3 regions of the Streptomyces sp. NPDC004647 genome follow, and region 2 is predicted to be linked to each of the others. Evidence: riboswitches for the same ligand, from Rfam matches in the RefSeq annotation. Region 2 holds a riboswitch; each other region holds the start of a gene.

What was found. Region 2 has a riboswitch for cyclic di-AMP ahead of ABZW18_RS27490 (M23 family metallopeptidase). Riboswitches for the same ligand answer to the same signal wherever they lie in the genome.
Positions count from the first base shown of each region.
Region 1: it holds a riboswitch for cyclic di-AMP, as region 2 does, so the genes downstream of both, ABZW18_RS29495 (NlpC/P60 family protein) here and ABZW18_RS27490 (M23 family metallopeptidase) in region 2, are expected to answer to the same signal.
Region 3: it holds a riboswitch for cyclic di-AMP, as region 2 does, so the genes downstream of both, ABZW18_RS11965 (M23 family metallopeptidase) here and ABZW18_RS27490 (M23 family metallopeptidase) in region 2, are expected to answer to the same signal.

Region 1 is NZ_JBEXKU010000095.1:1,765-6,455, reverse strand. It holds gene pcrA (DNA helicase PcrA) at 1-1,204, opposite strand, end outside; cyclic di-AMP (ydaO/yuaA leader) riboswitch at 1,567-1,747, shown strand; gene ABZW18_RS29495 (NlpC/P60 family protein) at 1,755-2,909, shown strand; gene ABZW18_RS29490 (C40 family peptidase) at 3,280-4,350, shown strand; gene ABZW18_RS29485 (NAD-dependent epimerase/dehydratase family protein) at 4,483-4,691, opposite strand, start outside.
Region 2 is NZ_JBEXKU010000077.1:16,474-21,164, reverse strand. It holds gene ABZW18_RS27500 (pitrilysin family protein) at 1-221, shown strand, start outside; gene ABZW18_RS27495 (pitrilysin family protein) at 257-1,624, shown strand; cyclic di-AMP (ydaO/yuaA leader) riboswitch at 2,063-2,245, shown strand; gene ABZW18_RS27490 (M23 family metallopeptidase) at 2,260-3,060, shown strand; gene ABZW18_RS27485 (GntR family transcriptional regulator) at 3,187-3,903, shown strand; gene ABZW18_RS27480 (HPr family phosphocarrier protein) at 4,080-4,361, opposite strand; gene ABZW18_RS27475 (GNAT family N-acetyltransferase) at 4,490-4,691, shown strand, end outside.
Region 3 is NZ_JBEXKU010000021.1:15,644-20,334, forward strand. It holds gene ABZW18_RS11960 (PrsW family glutamic-type intramembrane protease) at 1-1,012, shown strand, start outside; gene ABZW18_RS11965 (M23 family metallopeptidase) at 1,325-2,392, opposite strand; cyclic di-AMP (ydaO/yuaA leader) riboswitch at 2,400-2,571, opposite strand; gene ABZW18_RS11970 (PP2C family protein-serine/threonine phosphatase) at 2,787-4,079, opposite strand; gene ABZW18_RS11975 (hypothetical protein) at 4,281-4,691, shown strand, end outside.

The DNA of each region.
Region 1 (4,691 bases), on a different contig from region 2:
CGGTGATCGACGCGCCCGCCCCGGCCTCGGTCCACAGGTTCTTCGGGCGGCGGTTCTCGTTCCGCTCGATGACGGCATTGGCGGCGCTGAGGATGGTCTGCGTGGAGCGGTAGTTCTGCTCCAGCAGGATCGTCTTCGCGTCCGGATAGTCCTCCTCGAACTGGAGGATGTTACGGATGGTCGCGCCGCGGAAGGCGTAGATCGACTGGTCGGCGTCGCCCACCACGCACAGCTCCGCGACAGGGGCTCGATCGGTCTCGGTCCCGGCCTCGGTCCCGCCCGTCCCCACCAGCTCACGGATCAGGGTGTACTGCGCGTGGTTGGTGTCCTGGTATTCGTCGACGAGTACGTGCCGGAAGCGCCGCCGGTAGTGCTCCGCGACGTCCGGGAACGCCTGGAGGAGATGAACCGTCGTCATGATGATGTCGTCGAAGTCCAGCGCGTTGGCCTCGCGCAGCCGCGACTGGTAGAGCGCGTACGCCTCGGCGAGGGTCTTCTCGAACCCTCCGCCGCCCTCCGACCCGGAGGCGCTCCCGGCAGCCTGCGCGGCGAAGTCCTCCTCGTCGATGAGCTCGTTCTTGAGGTTGGAGATCTTCGCGCTGAAGGCCTTGGGAGGGTGGCGCTTGGGGTCCAGGTCCAGATCTCGGCAGACCAGTGCCATGAGGCGCTTGGAGTCGGCGGCGTCGTAGATCGAGAAGCTGGAGGTGAAGCCGAGTTTCTTGCTCTCCCGGCGCAGGATGCGGACGCACGCGCTGTGGAAGGTGGACACCCACATGGCATTCGCCCGCGGCCCCACGAGCTCCTCCACTCGCTCCTTCATCTCGCCCGCGGCCTTGTTGGTGAAGGTGATCGCGAGGACCTGGCCGGGGTGCACGCGGCGGGTGCCCAGCAGATGTGCGATCCGGTGGGTGAGCACCCGGGTCTTGCCGGACCCGGCACCGGCGACGATGAGCAGCGGCGAACCGGTGTGGACGACCGCGGCCCGCTGCTGCTCGTTCAGGCCTTCGAGCAGCGCGGCGGGGTCCACGGCGGGGCGCGGTGCGCCGTCGCGGTAGTACGCGTCCCGGTCCACGGGGGCGTCGAAGCGCCCACCGAACAGGTCCGCCGGAACGTGTTCGGGCGCCGGGCCCTCGGGCGGGGGCGGGGGGCGCTCGGCCGGGTGCTCGAGGTCCGCCAGGAAGCTGTCGTCAAAGAGGCTGCTCATCGCCAACCGAGTCTAGGCCGCCGGACCGACAGCCCACACCGCTTCCCCATTGTCACCCCCGTCGCTGCCCCTGCCGCTGCCCTGGTGCTGCCCCGCCGCCGGCCCGCTGCCGCCCGGTTGTCGTCCCGCCGCCGTCCCGGCGATGTCCACCGTGCTTCCCTCCGGATCACCACCGAGGCCCCTCCGTACCGTCCCGTCGGTTGTCACTGTGCGCAGCCGCGTACCGTCCAGTCGGTTGCCATGGGGGCTAGGTCACGAAAAGGTTTCGGGCATATCGAACATCAGCCTTCACAGCGGCACCACAAGTTGGCTACCGTGCTCGCTCAGGCGACCCGCACCCCCCGCCGGCGACCGCGTCGGCACGGGCGCCGACGCCGAGTCCGGCCAATGCCCGAGGGGCAGCCGGAGCCGGGGACCCACACGTATCACCGGGGTGAATCGGTTCGCACACGCGTGCAGAGCACGCGGCGTACGGACCGTAGGGCAACCTTCCGATCGCCCGAACCCGACAGCTAACCCGGTAGGCGGTCCACGGAAGGAGACGCGCGCCTTGGCGTCGCACCGCAAATCGCGGCCTCGTACTCTCACCTCCCACGGGTCCCGCACCGCCGTCGGCCTCTCGACCGCGGCACTCGCCTCCTTCGGCCTGCTCTCGCAGACTGCCCAGGCCGCACCTGGGGAGCCGAAGCAGAGCGTGGAAGAGGTCCAGAAGAAGGTGGACGAGCTCTACCGGCAGGCGGGTACGGCCACCCAGGAGTACAACGAGGCAAAGGAGCGCACGGACAAGCAGCGCACCAAGTCCGACCGGCTGATCGACGATGTGGCCAAGCGGACGCAGAAGCTCAACGAGGCCCGGCGGCTGCTCGGCAGCTACGCCGCAACGCAGTACCGGAACGGCGGGATGGACCCGACCGCGACCCTGCTGCTCGCCTCCGACCCGCAGGACTACTTCGACCAGAACCACATGCTGGACCGGATGACCGGCCGGCAGAAGCAAGCGGTGACGGACTTCCAGACCCAGCAGGCGACTGCGACGGAGAAGCGCGCCGAGGCGACCGAGAGCCTGGCGCAGCTGAACGAGTCGCAGAACGAGCTGCGGACCAGCAAGGAGTCCGTGCAGGGCAAGCTCGCCAAAGCCCGCGAGCTGCTGTCGGACCTGACGGCCGAGGAGAAGGCGCGGCTGGCGGCGCTCGAGCGCAAGAGAGAGCAGGCAGCCCAGCGCAAGGCGGAGGAGCTGGCCCGGGAGCAGGCGGAGAAGCAGCGCGAGGAGCGGGAGCGGAACGAGGGCTCGGGCTCGTCGGACGGCGGCACCTCCACCCCGGGCTCGGGCACGGGCGCGGACTCCGGCACGTACGCCACCAAGGCTGCCAAGGCGCTGGCTTTCGCGCGGGCGCAGATCGGCAAGCCGTACGTGTGGGGCGCCACCGGCCCGAACTCCTACGACTGCTCGGGCCTGACCCAGGGTGCCTGGAAGGCCGCAGGTGTCTCGCTGCCCCGCACCACCTGGGACCAGGTGAAGGTCGGCTCGCGCATCGCCACGGAGGACCTGAAGCCGGGTGACCTGGTCTTCTTCTACGACGACATCAGCCACGTCGGGCTCTACATAGGCGACGGCCAGATGATCCACGCGCCGAAGCCCGGGGCGAACGTACGGACCGAGGCGATCACGTTCATGCCGATCTACGGGAGCGTCCGCCCGGCGTAGCCGCCTACGACGGACAAGGCCGTACGGACCAGCGCCGGTACGGGCCGCGTGCCGCAAGCTGTGACAGTGCCCCCGACTGCGTGCAGTCGGGGGCACTGTCACGCCGACATGCGCGGCAGACCGGCAGCCCGCGCCCGGGCTCATAGCACCGGGGTTCAGCCGGGAGAGCCTCAATCGCCGCTTCGGTCAGGCCCGTAGCGCGAACCGGCAGTACCGGGAGAATTCACCCGGTGCTTCTGTTCAGCGCCGTGCCGAAACCTTTCAGTCCCGGTCATCGCCGTGCTCGCCGGCGATCCGGAGGGCTACGGTCCTCCCCCATGGCGACCGCTCCCCACGGCCGCCGGTCAGCAGGAAGGATGTGATGGCGGCCGTGGCCTCGCACAGAAAGCCCAGGCAGCGATCGCTCACCGGCAACACCGCCCGTACGGCGACGGTGCTCGCCCTCGCCGGCGCGGCGGGCGCGACAGCCGTCGATGGCCCCGCGTACGCCGACCCGGGTCTCACCCCCGCTCAGGTGAAGGCCGAGGTGGACCGGCTCCACCACGAGGCCGAGGTGGCCACCGAGAAGTACAACGGAGCGAAGGAGAAGTCCGACGCCGCTCAGAAGAAGCTGGACGGCCTGCGCGACGAGGCCGCCCGCAGGACCGGGGAACTCAATATCTCCCGCAACGCACTCGGTTCGATCGCTGCCGCCCAGTACCGCTCCGGGGGCCTCGATCCCGCCTTCCAGCTCGTCCTCTCCGCCTCTCCCGAGCAGTACCTCGACCGCGTCAGGGTCATCGAGCGGGCGGGCAGCCGCCAGGCCGTCGTGATCGCCGGCATGCGCCGCGGGCTGCGCGGCATCGAGGAGGTCCGGTCCCGGGCCGGTGACAAACTGGCGGAGCTCAGGAAACAACAGGCCGATCTGCGCGGGCACAAACGCACGGTGCAGAGGAAGCTCGAGACCGCGGAGCGGCTGCTCGACCGGCTGACGTCCGCACAGCGCGCGTCGTTGCTCCAACAGGACGGCCACTCCACATCCGGCCAGGCGGGACCGGCCGGTGCCGCCCGCGCCGATCGCGGCGCCCGGTACGGCGCGGTCCACGCGCCGAACGCGCGCGCCGCACGCGCCGTCTCCTTCGCGTACGGCGCGCTCGGCAAGCCGTACGTCTGGGGCGCCACGGGCCCGAACGGCTTCGACTGCTCGGGCCTCACCCAGGCCGCCTGGAGGGCCGCCGGGGTCTCCCTCCCGCGCACCACGTACACCCAGATCAACATCGGCCGTCGCGTCCCCCGTTCCCAGCTCGCCCCCGGCGACCTGGTCTTCTTCTACTCGGGCATCAGCCATGTCGGTCTCTATATCGGCGAGGGCCAGATGATCCACGCGCCGCGCCCGGGTGCGCCGGTACGGGTCGCCCCCCTCGACCAGATGCCCTTCGCGGGGGCGACCCGCCCGGCGTGACCTCGACCCGCCCGGCGTGACCTCGGCCCGCCCGGTCGGCATCCCGTACGTCCGCGTCGAGCCCAGCACCCCGTACGTCCGCGTCGAGCGCCTCCACCGGGCGCCCACACCAGTCCCCTTCCCGGCGGCAGTTCAGCTGCGCAGCAGCTTCGCTTCCGTCTCCGGATCCAGTCCGACCGGCGTCCGGTCGGGCCGCTGGGGCGGTTCCCCGCCCAGGTCCTGGAGCCAGGCCCAGGTGTCTGCCACGGTTTCCGCGATGGGACGGCAGTGCAGCCCGGCGGCGACCGCCCTGGACACGTCGCCACGGTGCATGGTGTCGTGCATTTCGCCAGGTGGCAGCC
Region 2 (4,691 bases):
GCCGCGCCGACCAGCTGTGCAGGTACGCGGTGCTGTTCGGCGACCCGCAGCTGGCGCTGACCGCCGTCCAGCGGGTCCTGGACATCACCGCCGAGGAGGTGCAGGCCGCGGCCGCCGCCCGGCTGCGCCCGGACAACCGCGCGGTCCTCGTCTACGAGCCGACCCAGCCCGCCGAGGCCGACGCCGACGCCAACGAGGAAGAAGAGGAGGCGGCGCAGTGACCGACGCCACCGCCGCCGGCACGACCGGTTCGACGATGAAGTTCCACCCGCAGCCGCAGGGCGGGACCGCCAGGCCCTGGGCGTTCCCCGCCCCCGAGCGCGGCACCCTGCCCAACGGCCTGACCGTGCTGCACTGTCACCGCCCCGGCCAGCAGGTCGTGGCCGTCGAGGTCAACCTCGACGCGCCCCTCGACGCCGAGCCCGCGGGCCTGGACGGCGTCGCCACGATCATGGCGCGGGCGCTGTCCGAGGGCACGGACAAGCACACCGCCGAGGAGTTCGCCGCCGAGCTGGAGCGCTGCGGCGCCACCCTCGACGCGCACGCCGATCACTCCGGCGTCCGTGTCTCCCTGGAGGTGCCGGCCTCCCGGCTGCCCAAGGCTCTCGGGCTGCTCGCCGACGCGCTGCGCGCGCCCGCGTTCCCCGACAGCGAGATCGAGCGGCTCGTCGCCAACCGCCTCGACGAGATCCCGCACGAGCAGGCCAACCCGGCGCGCCGCGCCGCCAAGGAGCTGTCCAAGGAGCTCTTCCCGGCGGACGCCCGGATGTCCCGTCCCCGGCAGGGCACCGAGGAGACCGTCGAGCGGGTCGACGCCGCGGCCGTACGGGCCTTCTACGAGGCGCACGTACGGCCCGCCACCGCCACCGCGGTGGTCGTGGGTGACCTGACCGGCATCGACCTCGACACGGTGCTGGCCGACAGCCTGGGTGCCTGGACCGGCGGCACCGCCAAGCCCCGCTCCGTACCGCCGGTGACCGCCGACGACACCGGCCGCGTCGTGATCGTGGACCGTCCGGGCGCCGTGCAGACGCAGCTGCTGATCGGCCGCATCGGCCCGGACCGGCACGACCGGATCTGGCCCGCCCAGGTGCTCGGCGTCTACTGCCTCGGCGGCACCCTCACCTCCCGGCTCGACCGGGTGCTGCGCGAGGAGAAGGGCTACACGTACGGCGTGCGGGCCTTCGGCCAGGTACTGCGCTCGGCCCCGGACGGCACGGGGGCCTCGCTGCTCGCGATCAGCGGATCGGTGGACACCGCTTCCACCGGCCCGGCGCTGGAGGACACCTGGACGGTGCTGCGCACCCTGGCGGCCGAGGGGCTGACCGACGCCGAGCGAGATGTCGCCGTGCAGAACCTCGTCGGCGTCGCCCCGCTGAAGTACGAGACCTCGGCCGCCGTCGCGGGCACGCTCGCCGACCAGGTCGAGCAGCAACTGCCGGACGACTACCAGGCGCAGCTGTACGCCCGGCTCGCCGAGACGGGCACCGTCGAGGCGACCGCGGCGGCCGTCAGCGCCTTCCCGGGCGGCCGTCTCGTCACGGTACTGGTCGGGGACGCCTCGGCGATCGAGGAGCCGGTCAGGGCGCTCGGGATCGGCGAGGTGAAGGTGGTCAGCGGCTGACCGACGCACCGCCGGCCGCCCGAACTGCCCTGCTCCTGAGGGCGGTCCGGCCCTGCCCGCCGGGCGCGCGAGTCTCCCGGGCTCCGTCCGGGAGACAGCTCCGGCTGCACGGCACCCGGACGTCCGGGAGGTGCTCCGGCAGCATGGCACCCGGACACCGCGCGCCGATCCGAGGCGAACGGCCGGACAGGCCAGGGCAGTACGGACGGACCGGTACGGACGGACCGGTACGGATCGGACCGGCCTTTTCGGGACAGAGAGGTACCCCGGCACCTGACGAGGCGCCGGGGTACTCCTGTTTGCCCGTTTTGTTGCTGAGACTGCCCGTTCTTCTGTGGTCTCCGCTACAAACACCCGGATTTCTTTGGCGATTGAAAGTTGCCCCGTTTAGCGTCGGTCCGACTGTCCGGCCGAACACCCCGCAACCCGCGGTCCCCGGAGCAGCCATCGCCGAGTCCCCTGAGGCGCGAGCCTGGGGAGCCGGGGACCCACCCGCCTCGCCCCCTCCGGGGGGAGGGCAGCAGTCCCTGGGGTGAATCGGGCACCTCCTCGGAGGGGCCCGTAGGAGACCTTCCTGCTCCGAACCCGTCAGCTAACCCGGTAGGCGAGAAGGAAGGAAAGGAGCTCGCCACCCCATGGCGTTCACCCGTGCCACCGGGAAACACCGCCGCTCGAGCCGACTCGTCTGCTCCGGCGCGAACTTCGCGGGCATAGCCACGCTGGCCACCACCGGCGTCGTCGCCTCGCTCGCCAACCCAGCGCTCGCCGCTCCCGCGGACGCACCCGCCCCCGCGGCCGCGGAGACCGGCCTGCTCCAGGCGATCGTCGCCGCAGACAAGGTCGCGAAGACCGTCGACGAGCAGGCCCGGGCCCAGCAGGACGCCGCCGACAAGGCCGCCGCCGAGGCGAAGGCCGAAGCCGCGGCGAAGAAGCGGGCCGCCGAGGCCAGGCGCGCCGCCGAGGAGAAGGCCAAGGAGGAGCGCGCGGCCAAGGCCCGGGCCGCCCGCGAGGCGGAGCGCAAGCGGCTGGGCTCCTTCGTTCTTCCGATCGAGGGCAGCTCCCTCTCCACCCCGTACCAGTCGTCCGGCGGCGCCTGGTCCTCCGGCACCCACACCGGTATCGACTTTCACGCCGGCTCGGGCACCTCGGTGCATGCCGTGGGCTCGGGCACCGTCGTCGAGGCCGGCTGGGGCGGCTCGTACGGCAACAACGTCGTCATCAAGATGAAGGACGGCACCTACACGCAGTACGGCCATCTGTCGTCCGTCGGCGTCTCCGTCGGCGAGACGGTCACCCCCGGGCAGCAGATCGGTCTCTCGGGCAGCACGGGCAACACCACCGGCCCGCATCTGCACTTCGAGGCCCGTACCTCTCCGGAGTACGGCTCGGACATCGACCCGGTCGCCTATCTGCGCTCGCACAGCCTCAGCATCTGACCGGCCTTCGGTCAAAAGATATCCTCGTTCCGGCCGCCCTCATCGGAAATTCGGCCCTGTTGCCATAGAGTTCAAGAACAAGCGGTGATCGAACGCGTTTCACGGGGATTAAGCGGAGGTCCGGCCATGCGGGGGCGAAATGTGAACGGCGATGCGGTGGCCAGGGGCCGGATTCCCGCGCACGCGGTATGCCAGGCCATCCGGGAGGACATTGTCTCCGGGGCGCATCCGCCCGGAAGCCGGCTGGCCGAGGAGGTCCTCGCCCGCCGCTACGGAGTCTCCCGGGTCCCGGTCCGGGAGGCTCTGCGCACCCTGGAGTCCGAGGGCTTCGTGACCACCCGCCGGCATGCGGGCGCGTGTGTCGCCGAGCCTTCGGAGCAGGAGGCGGCGGATCTCCTCGACATCCGCGCGCTGCTGGAGCCGCTGGGCGCGGCACGCGCCGCACAGCGCCGTACCGAAGCGCACCTCAAGGTGTTGCGCGGGCTCGTGCGGCTGGGCCAGGAGCGCGCCCGGCTGGGGCACTTGGCGGATCTGCGGTCATTGGGGGGCTGGTTCCACGAAACCCTGGCCCAGGCCTCCGGCAGCCCCAGCCTCGCGGCTCTGCTCACCCAGGTCCGCCGCAAGATCACCTGGGTCTACGCGGCGGATCCGACGGTCCGGGAGGCCGCCTCCTGGGAGGAGCACGCGGCGATAGCGGACGCGGTGGCGCGCGGTGACGCGGACCGTGCCCGCGCGCTCATGACCCTGCACACCGAGCGCTCGACCGCCGCCTACCGGCTGCGCCGTCCGATGAATGTGAGATCTTCGAAACAATCCGTCAACAGAATGAGCGCCCGGAATTAACAGGAATCCCGTATACAACGAGAAGGGAATTCTTGCCCGCGCTTCCTGGTGCGCGGAAAATCAAAAAGCGGACCTCGGCGGACCTGAATGGTCCGCCGAGGTCCCGCCGCGTTGAATTCGCCGGATCGGCGACCGGGCGACCGCACTCTCCTGAGGGAAAAGCGGTCCCCCGATTTCTAGACGGTCTCCGGAAGGTCCTCGAGGCCCTCGGCCACCAGCTTCGCCAGACGATCCAGGGCGATCTCCGCGCCATCGGCATCGGAGGCGAGAACGATCTCCTCGCCGCCCTGGGCGCCCAGGCCGAGTACGGCGAGCATGGAGGCGGCGTTGACCGGGCTGCCCTCGCCCTTGGCGACCGTCACGGGGACGCCGGAGGCGGTCGCTGCGCGGACGAAGATCGAAGCGGGACGGGCGTGCAGGCCCTCGGCCCAGCCGACGTTGACGCGGCGCTCAACCATGGTGTTGCCCTTCGGGTCGTGTCAGGTCTTGCCAGATGGTAGCCGTTGTCTAGACCAATGCCCAGTCAGTCTCTCTCTCATGGCACATGGAGTGCTGATCCCGGCCGGGCGCCCGTAGGCTGGGCCCCATGCGGACGACGTCGGAGCATGTGTACCCGACCCACTGGGAAGCCGACGTCGTGCTGCGCGACGGCGGCACCGCCCAGATCCGGCCCATCACCGCGGACGACGCCCAGCGCCTGGTGAGCTTCTACGAGCAGGTCTCGGACGAGTCGAAGTACTACCGCTTCTTCGCACCGTACCCCCGGCTCTCCGACCGTGACGTGCACC
Region 3 (4,691 bases), on a different contig from region 2:
CGGGATCACCGCGACCGGCTTCGCCTTCACCGAGAACATCCTCTATCTCGGGAACGCCTTCGGTGAGGACCAGGCGCTCGGCTCCTCCGGATTCCAGTCGGTCACTGCCGCGACCTTCTTCATCCGCATCGTGATGTCGCCTTTCGCCCACCCGCTCTTCACCGCGCTGACCGGCATCGGCTTCGGCATCGCCGCTCTCGCAGCACCGCACCAGCGCGCCCGCCGCATTCTGCTGCCGCTCGCCGGACTGCTCACCGCGATGGTCCTGCACGCCGTCTGGAACGGCTCGGCCAGCCTCGGGGGCTACGGCTTCATCGCCGTCTACGGCATGTTCATGGTCCCGGTCTTCGCGCTGCTCACCTGGCTGGTGATCTGGTCCCGCGGCAACGAGCTGAAGACCGTACGCAGCCACCTGCCCGCCTACGTGGCAGCCGGCTGGCTGGTCCCCCCGGAGCCGCACGCGCTGTCCTCCATGCGGGCCCGCTCGATCGCCCGCGATGTGGTGCGGCGCGCCCATGGGAGCGCGGCGGCCCGAGCGGTCGCCGAGTACGAGTCCTTCGCGACGGCGCTGGCCTTTCTGCGGCAGCGGGCGCACCGGGGCGCGGCGGGCCCGGACTTCGTCGCCCGCGAGCAGGAGCTGCTTCACCACCTGTGGCAGCGCAAGGATGTGGCGCAGCCTGCACTCGCCCATGCCGCGCTGGTCACCACGCGCCGCTCGGTCCCCCCGCAGTGGGCGCCGCATGGACAGCAGTACGGGTCGCCGCAGGGGCAGCAGCAGTACGGCCCGGCGCAGGGACAGCGGCAGTACGGGCAACCGGCGGGACAGCCGTACGGGCAGGGACAGCCGGCGGAGCAGCCGTACGGGCAGGGACAGCCGAACGGCTCAGCGCAGCAGCCGGTGTACGGGCAGCAGTACGGGTCCGGTCCGGCGTACGGCGGCACCTCGTACCCCGGCACCCAGGAGGGACCGCCCCCCTGGCCCTACGACGCGCCACCCCGGTACCACCGCTGAGCGAGTAGCCAGGCAGACCTGGCCCCGGTGGCCGGTTCCGAAGCGCAGCCGCATACGCCCGAAGGCCGCGCCGACCGGGCAGACCAGTCCCGAAGGTACGGGGCCGGACTCTCTCCCCGACTCTCGACGCCCGGCTCACGGCTCACGGCTCTTGGCTCTTGGCTCTACGGATCAGGAGCCGGATCAGGCGCAGGGCGTGACGTCGCTCCGCGCGTCTCTACCTCCGCGGCTCTCGGCCTCCGCACTCCGCACCTCCGCAAACAGCGACGCACCCCGCCAGGAGCGAGGTGCGTCGAAGTTACGGACGATGCCTCAGAGGCTCACACCGTGCTCGCGCAGCCAGGCAGCCGGGTCGATCGGGTCGCCACCGCCCGGCCGGACCTCCATGTGGAGGTGCGCGCCGGTGACATTGCCCGTGGCGCCGACGCGGCCGATGGTTTCGCCCGTCGCCACCTTCCCGGACGTCTGGGTCATCGAGGAGAGGTGGCAGAACCAGACTTCCGTGCCGTCCTCGAGGGTGAGCACGATCCGGTAGCCGTACGAACCGGCCCATCCGGCCTCGGTGATGGTGCCGCCGTGCACTGCCTTGACGGGGGTGCCGGTCGGGGCGGCGAGGTCCTGGCCAGTGTGGTCGTTGGACCACATGGAACCGGACTGGCCGAAGCTGGAGGTGAGGGTGTAGGAGGAGACCGGGGCGGTGTATTCGCGGGCGAGCTTGGCGAGCCGCTCGGCCTCCGCCGCCGCTTTCGCCTTGCGCTCCGCCTCTGCCTCGGCCTTCTCGGCGGCTGCCTTCGCCGCCGCCTTCTTCTCGGCGGCGACCTTGGCGGCCTTCTCGGCGGCGGCCTTCTCCTCGGCCTCGCGCTCCGCCTTCTCGGCGGCGGACTGCTGCTGCTCGGCCTGCTTCATGATGCGGGCCCGCAGCGCCTCGCCGGCGCCGGTGCCGTCGGTGACCTCGCTGTCCGTGAGCCCGGCCTGGGAGAGCGGAGCCTGGGCGGCCACAACGCCCTCACCGGCACCGTCAGAGCCGGAGCCGGAGTCGTCGGAGACCAGGGACCCGATACCGGGCAGCGATCCGGCATCCGGGAGCTTCTCCGACACGGAGGCGAGGTCCGGCATGGAGATCGAGACCGGCGGCTTCTCCTGCGCGCTGGCCATGCCGCCCGCACCGACAGCGGCGAAGACGCCGACTCCGAGGACAGCGCTGCTACGGGCCATGCCGCCACCGCGCTGCTTGACGACGCGGTGCCTGCCGCGCACCGCGGCCACGGATTCCGCGGTCGGATTCCAGTCACCGACTCCGGCCGGGGGCTCCTCGGCGAACCCGGCATCGTGACTCTCGGGTTCGTACAGGAACTCGGGGGCAGGGCTGTTGGACGCCACGCGGGCGCACTCCTTTCCTTCCTTCGCCTACCGGGTTAGCTGACGGGTTCGGAGCAGGAAGGTCTCCTACGGACCCCTCCGAAGAGGCGTCCGATTCACCCCATGTAGTGGTTCCCCGGTTCCCTTGGTACTGGTGTTGCGGGTGGAGCAGATCGTGCGGGATTCGGCGTCAGCGCACGGTGCCACCTCTTGTGGCGGCTGGGACGACCGCGCTGCGTTATCGAACGTTAATAGACCCGGGGTGCCTATTCCAAGCTGTTCCGGGTGATCGTTAACGGATATCGCGGGGACCAACCAGGACACGAAATGCCTAATCCGGGCGAGTTGCCCCTGCGGCGGAAAACCCGTCCCGGCTGATCGTGTGCCAGTTGTTATGCGGAGTGGCGCGGACCGGTTACGGACCGTCAGAAGGGTGGCCGGACCTCGAGCCGTCGCCCGCGCCGCGCACGATTCCCACCGCCCTACGCCGCATCGGCTGCCGCTCGGCCGGGCGGCTGACCGCCAGCAGCGCCATGTCATCCGCGGCCCCGCCCGCGGTGTGCCGGGCCACGTCCTCGACGAGGGCGTCGAGCAGGGCATCGGGTCCGGAGAACAGCCGGCCGCGCAGCCGCTCCTGCGGATCGTAGAAGACGCCGTTGGCGTCCCGGGCCTCGGTCATCCCGTCCGTGAAGAGCAGCAGCGTGGCGCCCTCGGGGAAGGCGAACTCATCCACCCGCTCCGGCTGGTCGGCCAGCTCACCCAGGCCGAGGGGCAGCGCAGGCACGACGGGGTCGGCTACGAACACGCCGCCGTCGGCGTACAGCAGAAGGGGGGAGGGATGGCCTCGGTTGAGGATGCGGAGAGCGGGTTCCGGGAGAGCGGCTCCCGTGTCCGTACGCCGGATGGTCGGCACCTCGGCCAGCACGGCCGTGGTGAAGCCCTCGGACCGGTCCGGGCCTTCATGCCGCTGCCTCTCGCGCTGGAGCGCCCGCTCCAGCCGGGCCGCGACCCCCACCAGGGTCGCCTCCTGCTCCGCGGCCTCCCGGAAGGCGCCGATGACGACGGCCACCGCCTCGACGGCGTCCAGGCCCTTGCCGCGGACGTCACCGACGATCAGGCGGACCCCGTACGGGGTGTCCTGCACCGCGTAGAGGTCACCGCCGATCCGGGCGTCGGTCTGCGCGGCCTCGTAGCGCGCGGCGACATGGAAGCCGCCGATCCGCTCGTCGGGTGTCGGAAGCACGGCCCGCTGGGCGGCCTCGGCGATGCTCCGCGCCGAGGCGAGCTCCCGCCCGCTGCGGCGCACCACACGGTTGATGAAGAGCGCCAGCACGGCGACGGTCAGGACGGTGACCAGCTCGGTCACCGACTCCACGGCGCCCAGGTCGCGGTTGACGAGGTGCAGCGTGACCACGGCGAGCCCGGCGGCGATGCCCGCGGTCGCCGTGGCGCGCAGCGAGAAGAACGGGGCGGCGACCAGCGGGGCGGCCGAGAAGAAGGGCGAGCCGGTGAAGCGCGACGGCGTCGAGAGGTCGAAGGCAAGACCGCCGATGATCAGCGCGGCCGGGAGCCAGCGGGCCAGGTCGCGGCTGGTGGGTTTTCGGCGCCCGCCCTGACGGTCCGGGGTGGTGCGGATGGGGGACGTACCGCTGCCCGCGCCCCGCCGGAGGCGCCCCGTACGACCGCCCCCTCCGCGTCGCATCCCCACCTGCCTGTCTCCTGCCCGTGCGTACGCCGCGCGGGAGCGGTTCGACACCGCGCCTCTCCAGGCTGGCGGGTGACCGGGCACCGGGCGATTCGACGTAGGCCAGGTAGATCTCTGCGCCCGGGCCCCGTCGCCCGCGCTGACGGATTCATTACTCATGCCTCGAAGGCCCATTATTGCGGCTTTGGAGTTAGCGTCGTAAGTATGAACAGCGCAGTGCGTCACACCGTCCTTCTGCCGGTGCTGGCCGCGATCGCCGCTGTCCTCGTACTGGTGGCCGTGATGGCACCCGGAGCGCGGGCTGCGGACGGGCTGGACAGCGCCGCTCAGGCCCTGCAGAGGGGCCCTGTCTACGTCGATCCGCGGGCCCGGGACGCGTTCCCTCCGTCCGAAGCCGACGCCCTGGCAAACAAGATCGAGAAGGCGGACAAGCCGGTCTTCGTCGCCGTGCTCCCCGCCGCCTCGGAATTCGATCCGTCCACGCTGCTGCAGGATCTGCGGACCAAGGTGGGGATCACCGGCGTCTACGCGGTCGCGCTGGGCGACCGGTTCGACGCGGGCGCGGACTCCTCGGTGATGCCGCGCAACGCCGTCGACAACATCACCGGGGCCGTG